Regions from separate parts of the Kitasatospora sp. NPDC059673 genome, predicted to be linked through region 3. Evidence: riboswitches for the same ligand, from Rfam matches in the RefSeq annotation. Region 3 holds a riboswitch; each other region holds the start of a gene.
What was found. Region 3 has a riboswitch for cobalamin ahead of ACFV18_RS12910 (ribonucleoside-diphosphate reductase subunit alpha). Riboswitches for the same ligand answer to the same signal wherever they lie in the genome.
Positions count from the first base shown of each region.

Region 1: it holds a riboswitch for cobalamin, as region 3 does, so the genes downstream of both, ACFV18_RS17635 (acyl-CoA thioesterase) here and ACFV18_RS12910 (ribonucleoside-diphosphate reductase subunit alpha) in region 3, are expected to answer to the same signal.
Region 2: it holds a riboswitch for cobalamin, as region 3 does, so the genes downstream of both, ACFV18_RS28610 (HoxN/HupN/NixA family nickel/cobalt transporter) here and ACFV18_RS12910 (ribonucleoside-diphosphate reductase subunit alpha) in region 3, are expected to answer to the same signal.

Region 1 is NZ_JBHWEN010000013.1:167,083-169,338, reverse strand. Features, by position in the region: gene ACFV18_RS17640 (putative Ig domain-containing protein) at 1-515, opposite strand, end outside; gene ACFV18_RS17635 (acyl-CoA thioesterase) at 791-1,228, opposite strand; cobalamin riboswitch at 1,296-1,441, opposite strand; gene ACFV18_RS17630 (sulfurtransferase TusA family protein) at 1,727-2,008, opposite strand; gene ACFV18_RS17625 (MFS transporter) at 2,005-2,256, opposite strand, start outside.
Region 2 is NZ_JBHWEN010000031.1:53,818-56,073, forward strand. Features, by position in the region: gene ACFV18_RS28600 (Fpg/Nei family DNA glycosylase) at 1-113, shown strand, start outside; gene ACFV18_RS28605 (DUF6445 family protein) at 210-902, shown strand; cobalamin riboswitch at 983-1,179, shown strand; gene ACFV18_RS28610 (HoxN/HupN/NixA family nickel/cobalt transporter) at 1,231-2,256, shown strand, end outside.
Region 3 is NZ_JBHWEN010000008.1:238,769-241,024, forward strand. Features, by position in the region: gene ACFV18_RS12900 (GlxA family transcriptional regulator) at 1-323, opposite strand, end outside; gene ACFV18_RS12905 (hypothetical protein) at 614-748, shown strand; cobalamin riboswitch at 863-1,001, shown strand; gene ACFV18_RS12910 (ribonucleoside-diphosphate reductase subunit alpha) at 1,173-2,256, shown strand, end outside.

The DNA.
Region 1 (2,256 bases), on a different contig from region 3:
TTGTTGCGGTCGCTCTGGGTGTGGTCGGAGATCAGGAACAGGCCGCCACCGTTCTGGACGAACGTCATCACGGCGGTCTTCTCGGCCGCGCTGAGGCGGATGTTGGGCTCGGGGATCACGAACTCGTCGAAGTTGGCGAGGTCGAGCGCGCCGCCGGTGCCGTAGGTGATGGTGTTGCCGGCGGGCAGCGTCTTCAGGCTGTAGTTGCCGGTCTTCTGCAGGGCCACGCCCCAGGCCGAGATGGCGCCGGTCCAGCTGGTCTCGCTGCTCGGGTTGGCGTTCTGCGCCAGCGGGTCGGGCTGGCTGGTGGAGATGATCCAGTCCGCGTTGCCCGCGGTCTCCGCCTTGGTGTTGTCGAACAGCACCCGCTTCGGGGTGGTGGTGGCGGCGGCCGCGGCGGCGTTCTTGGGGGTGGCCGCGGTGGCGTGCTGCGGGACGGCGCTCGCGCCGGCGGCGACCACCAGTGCGGTGGCGGCGAGGGCCAGCGGGCGGGCGGCCTTCCACGTTCTGATCATCTGTCAATCTCCTCGAACCACAGGAACCATGGGGGTGCGGGTGCGCCTGCGCTACGCGCGTAGGCGGGCACACGCTGCCATGGTGGGGTAATCGGAGCTTGAACGGAACATGTCGATCACACGCCGTCCGCAATGATGCGGTTTGTCCCCACGTGATGGTGATCACTCAAAGCCGCGAGCCCGGAACGCCAGGTGGGACGGCGTTCCGGGCTCGGGGCTCAGGGCTCAGGGCTCGGGGCTCGGGCTCGGGCTCGGGCTCGGGTGGTGACGAGGTGTCAGGCAGCTGCGGGTTCGAGCAGGGCCGGGACGGGGCGCGGGTGGCTGTCGGCGTCGATGGCGACGAACGTGAGCCTTCCGGTGGCGACCCGGGTGACCGGGCCGGTGGCGTTCCAGCGCTCGGCGGTGACGGTGACGTGGACGGTCATCGAGGTACGCCCGGCCCGCTCCAGCTCGGCGTGCGCGGTGAGCAGGTCGCCGGCCCGGACGGGGGCGAGGAAGGTCATGCCGTCCACGGCGGCGGTGACGGCCGGGCCTTCGGCATGCCGGGCGGCAGCGGCGGCCGCGGCGTCGTCGATGAGCTTCATCACCACGCCGCCGTGGATGGTGCCGTAGAGATTGGTGTCGTGCTCACTCATGATGTGCGCGAGCGTCACCTGGGACGCCTGCGCGGGCTTGGCGGCGGACACCACGGGTGCGACGGTCTGATCTGCCACGTCAACTCTCCTTCGCGAGTCGCGGCTTGGGCGATCCGCGGCACCGGTGGGCGCTGCGGGCGGCGGCAGGTCTTCGGACTCGCGGACATCTCCCGTGGAGGGCCTGCCTACTGGCCGTCGCTTCCCGGACCGGTCGGGCCCAGTGCGTGTGACGGCGGTCGTTCCCGCTCACCGCTGCGAGGCAGTCCTGGACTCGCACCAGGTTCCCTCTTACGACGCCCCTGCCCTGGCTCGGACGGGTGCGAACCGCTGCCCGACCAGCCTATATCCCCGCCGGAGGTGCTCAGTCCGCCCGGCGGTCAAGGGGGCCGCCAGCCTGCCGGACGACGCCACGGGGCGTCCACGCGGGGCGGGGCGGCGTGAGTCGCAGCGCACAGGTCTCGGCGACGACGGGAGCAGGACGTGGTGGCAGGCCCGGAGCGCTCCCGTCCGACGGTCGGGCCCACGGCAGTCGGTGCTCCCGGCGGCCGCGCGAGTGGCGGGCCGGCCGGGGGGCGGTCAGGGTGTCGGGCGGTGCCAGGGGGCGTCGGGGCGGGTGGGGGTGGGGTTGGCGGTCAGGCGCAGGGCGTAGGTGTCGGTGGTGACGGGGCCGAGGTAGTGGTGGCCGGTGAGGTGGCACCAGGCGGGGAGGTCGAGGGGGGCGGCGGGGTCGGTGGCGTGGATGTGGACGAGGGTGCCGGCGGGGGCGTCGGCGATGGCGGCGCGCAGCCGCAGGAGCAGGGTGACGCAGAGCAATCCGCGTCCGTCGATGGTGAGTTGGGGGGTCTGGTGGTCCGTCATCGTCGGGCCCGGGTGGCTGCGGTGGCGAGGGCGGGGAGGATCAGCAGGGCGACCAGGCCGCCGCCGAAGGCGAGGACGGGGTAGCCGGCCAGGTCGACGACGGCGCCGGAGGCGAGGCCGCCGGTGGCGCCGGAGATGGCGATGGCGACGTCGACGCTGCCCTGGGTCTTGGCGCGGGTGGCGAGCGGGACGGCGTCGGTGAGGATCGCGGTGCCGGAGACCAGGCCGAAGTTCCAGCCGAGGCCGAG
Region 2 (2,256 bases), on a different contig from region 3:
TGTATGTGTACCGACGGCAGGACCAGCCCTGCCTGGTCTGTGAAACCCCGGTGCGGACCGAGGAGTTGGCGGCCCGGAACCTGTTCTGGTGCCCGCGCTGCCAGCAGTCCTGACGGGCCGTCATCACGGAGGGTAATGACAAAGCCTTGACGCAAGGTTGACCGGCCCTTGGGCGAGGGCCCCGGAGCGCGCTACCTATTGTCGGGTCCATGCCCGTGCAACCGTTCCGGGGCCCGCGCCCGACCCCGGCCCTTCCGGTCCTGCCGTACCGCAAGCCCACCAAGGGCCGCGACTACTGGGTGCTGGACGACGTCCTCCCGGACCCGGACGCGGTGCGCGCCCGGCACCTGGCCCGCACCGACTGGGACGAGGGGTACCCGCACAAGCCGGAGTCCTGGCCGGGGCTGCGGGCGATGCCCGGCCTGGAGCCGGACGAGTTGGCACACGTCGAGAAGCTGGTGCGGGAGACCGTGCAGGTGCCGCGGATCTGGGCGCTGAGCGAGGCCGAGGGCGGCACGTTCAACCACAACTGCGTGCAGGTGGTGGGGGCGGGGGAGTGCGAGCCGCGCCCGCACACCGATTCGCGTTCGCTGTGCCGCTACGCCGCCGTGCTGTACCTCAACCCGAACGTGCCGAAGCGGTGCGGGACGAGTTTCTACCGGCAGAGCCTGCCCGGGGGCCGGCTCGGCGGGAACACCGTGGTCGCCCCGCACAACAACCTGGTGGACGCGCTCGGCACCCGTTTCGTCCCGCCGGACTCGTTCACCGAGGACCTGGCCGTCCCGCACCGCTACAACCGGCTGCTGCTGTACACCGCCAACTTGATGCACACCGCCACCGAGTACTACGGCGCCACGCTGGACGAGAAGCGGATGACCTGCGTGTTCTTCTGGATGGCGTGACGCGCCGTCAACCGGCCGGGTGGGAGTGATCTGCGACACCCGCGGACGGGTCCGGTCTTGCCGCTGCGCCCGGGGCGGTTCTACGGTGGTCGGGCCGTGGTGTTCGGGAAGCCGGTGCACTGTGCCCGTCACAGGAGTCCGGAGCGGCCCTCGCCACTGTGATCGGGGAGTCGTCGGCTCCCACCTCGTGCCACTGGCCGTTCGCGGCCGGGAAGGCCGGGCGCCGACGCCGAACACCCCGTCAGCCAGGAGACCGGCCACGGCATCTCACGAAGTGATCCACGAGGTGCTGGAGCGTGATGCGCGGATGACCGCGTCCGATTCGACCATGCCCGGAAACGTCCCGGGCTCCCCTTTTCCTGCTTTCCGCTGGCGTCGCGAGGACACCTGGCGCACGGCCGGCCTGATGGCGGTGATCCTGGCCCTGCACGTGGCGGCGTTCGGGACGCTGCTGTTCCTGGTGGTGCCGGAGAAGTACCAGGTGGGTACCCAGGTGTTCGGGGTGGGCCTGGGCATCACCGCCTACACCCTGGGCATGCGGCACGCCTTCGACGCCGACCACATCGCGGTGATCGACAACACCACCCGCAAGCTGATGGCGGACGGCCGCCGGCCGGTCTCGGTGGGCTTCTGGTTCGCCCTCGGGCACTCCTCGATGGTGGTGCTGATGGCCGCGCTGGTGGCCGGCGGGGCCGCGCTGGCGGGCACGCTGATGGACAAGGACTCGACGACCCATCAGGTGCTGGGCACCATCGGCACCACCGCCTCGGGGGCGTTCCTGTACCTGATCGCGGCGCTCAACCTGGTGGCCCTGCTGGGCATTCTGCGGGTGTTCCGGGCGATGCGGGCCGGCGTGTACGACGAGGCCGAGCTGGAGAAGCACCTGAACTCCCGGGGCTTCCTGGCCCGGGTGCTGAACCGGGCGACCCGGTCGATCACCCGGCCCGGCCAGATGTTCCCGGTGGGCATGGTGCTGGGCCTGGGCTTCGACACCGCCACCGAGGTCACTCTGATGGTGATGGCGGGTTCGGGCGCGGCGTCCGGCGTGCCCTGGTACGCGATCGCCTGCATGCCGCTGCTGTTCGCGGCCGGGATGAGCCTGTTCGACACCCTGGACGGCACGTTCATGAACTTCGCCTACCAGTGGGCGTTCTCCAACCCCGTCCGCAAGGTGTACTACAACCTGACCATCACGGGGCTGTCGATCGCAGTGGCCTTCGTGATCGGCACCATCGAGCTGGTCACGGTGCTGCACGACAAGTTCGGGCTGGACGATCCGGTGTCCGGCTGGATCGCCGGACTGAGCCTGGACAACGTGGGTTTCGTGATCGTCGGCCTGTTCGTGGTGGTGTGG
Region 3 (2,256 bases):
CTGCCGGAGCAGATCGACAGCAGGTGCGCGCCGCGCGCGTGGGCGGCCCGCAGCGCCTCGCACAGCGCCTCGGGGTAGTGCTCGCGGATGCCGGTGGCGGCGGCGATCACCAGGTCCGCCTCGGCGAGCCGCTCCGGGCCGTGGGGCACCTGCACCGCGAAGCCGGCGTGGGTGCGCATCGGGCCGGGCCGGTCGCCGACCAGGCCGAACTCGTACCCGGGCAGGCCGGCGGCGCTGCGGTCCATGCCGAACACCTCGCAGGCCACGCCCAGTTCGAAGGGGTGGATGTCCTCCAGCACGATCACCGCGACGTTCTTCAGCATCGGCCCAGCATGGCAGTGGCAGGATTTCGCGGCAACGGCGCGTTCCTGCCAGCACTGCCCCACCCCTGACCGGGACCTGGCCGAACCGCGCCGCGAGCCGTCCGGCACACTGTCCGGGTGCACTCCCCGACCGTCCGCCGCGCCCCGGACCACGATCTCGCCGGAGCCGGGGAGGTCGGCGTCGAAGCCTTCGCCGGCGACGGCCGCACCCGCCCCGGATCCGGCCACGCCGAGCTCCTCCGGGACACCGCGCGGCGATCGACCGCAGCCGGGAACCCGAGCTGGCCGGGATGGCGTCCTCCACCCGGCCGCAGATGACCGCGGCGCACCGGATCTACGATGCTCTGGGCTTCCTCCGCGCCCCCGAGCGGGACTGGGAGGCGGCCCCGGGCGTGGACCTGATGGTCTGCACGATGCGGTTCTGAGGCGGTTCTGCGACGGTTCTGCGGCGGTTCCCTGGTGGCTCCGGCGTGGTTTCCGTTGTCTACGCGCGGCACCTCTGACGCGACACGCGCTACTACATCTGGTGCCGCCAGCTCCAGCCGCCACAACATGTATGCTCGACCTCGCTGTCGAAGCAGGGGAACCCGGTGCGAATCCGGGACTGCCCCGCAACGGTGAGCGGGCTGTAGCGACGCCCGCGCAGTCCGAGGACCTGCTGACGGTGTGCGACACGGCATCCCCGCAGACGCCATGCAGCACAGCTTTGCCGTCCGGCCTCGCGGGCGGGCCGGGGGTGGGTCTTTCGCGCGCCGATCGAGCGTTTTCGGCGTGCCGTCCTCCCCTGCCGCACGCGCGCCACCGGACACCTTGAGCCACGTCCGCCGCCGCCACAGGAGAGAGTGCGCCTTGACCGTCGCCGCCTCAGTCACCCTGCCGTCCCAGGGTTCCGCCGACGCCTTCACCGACCCCGGTGCGGCGCTGCTTCGGCTGCTCACCGACCGCAGCACCGACCTCCCCCAGGTGGACCCCGGCCACGTCGCCGCCGCCGCGCTGCGCGGCCGCCACGCGGGCTCGGACTTCGCCGAGCTGCGCGGGCTGGCCGTGGAGGCCGCCGCGTCGATGATCGCCGAGGACCCGCAGTACTCGAAGCTGGCCGCCCGCCTGCTCGCGATGGAGATCGCCGACGAGGCCGCCTCCCAGGGCGTCACCTCGTTCTCCGCCTCGATCGCCGTCGGCCACGCCGAGGGCCTGATCGGCGACGCGACCGCCGAGTTCGTCGCCGCCCACACCGAGCTGTTCGACTCGCTGATCGACGCCGCCGGCGACGACCGCTTCGAGTACTTCGGCCTGCGCACCGTGCAGTCCCGCTACCTGCTGCGCCACCCGATCACCCGCAAGGTGGTGGAGACCCCGCAGCACTTCCTGCTGCGCGTCGCGGCGGGCCTGGCGGTCGGCACCTCCGAGCAGTCGGTGCTGGAGGTGGCCGAGCTGTACAAGCTGATGAGCCGCCTGGAGTACCTGACCAGCTCCCCGACGCTGTTCAACTCCGGCACCCGGCACCCGCAGATGTCCTCCTGCTACCTGCTGGACTCGCCGCTGGACAACCTGGACTCGATCTACAACCGCTACGCGCAGATCGCCCGGCTGTCCAAGCACGCCGGCGGCATCGGCCTGTCCTACTCGCGGATCCGCTCCCGCGGCTCGCTGATCCGCGGCACCAACGGCAAGTCGAACGGCATCGTCCCGTTCCTGCGCACCCTGGACTCCTCCGTGGCGGCGGTCAACCAGGGCGGACGGCGCAAGGGCGCGGCCTGCGTGTACCTGGAGACCTGGCACGCCGACATCGAGGAGTTCCTGGAGCTCCGCGACAACACCGGCGAGGAGGCCCGGCGCACCCACAACCTGAACCTGGCGCACTGGATCCCGGACGAGTTCATGCGCCGCGTGAACGCCAACGAGGACTGGTCGCTGTTCTCCCCGGCGGACGTCC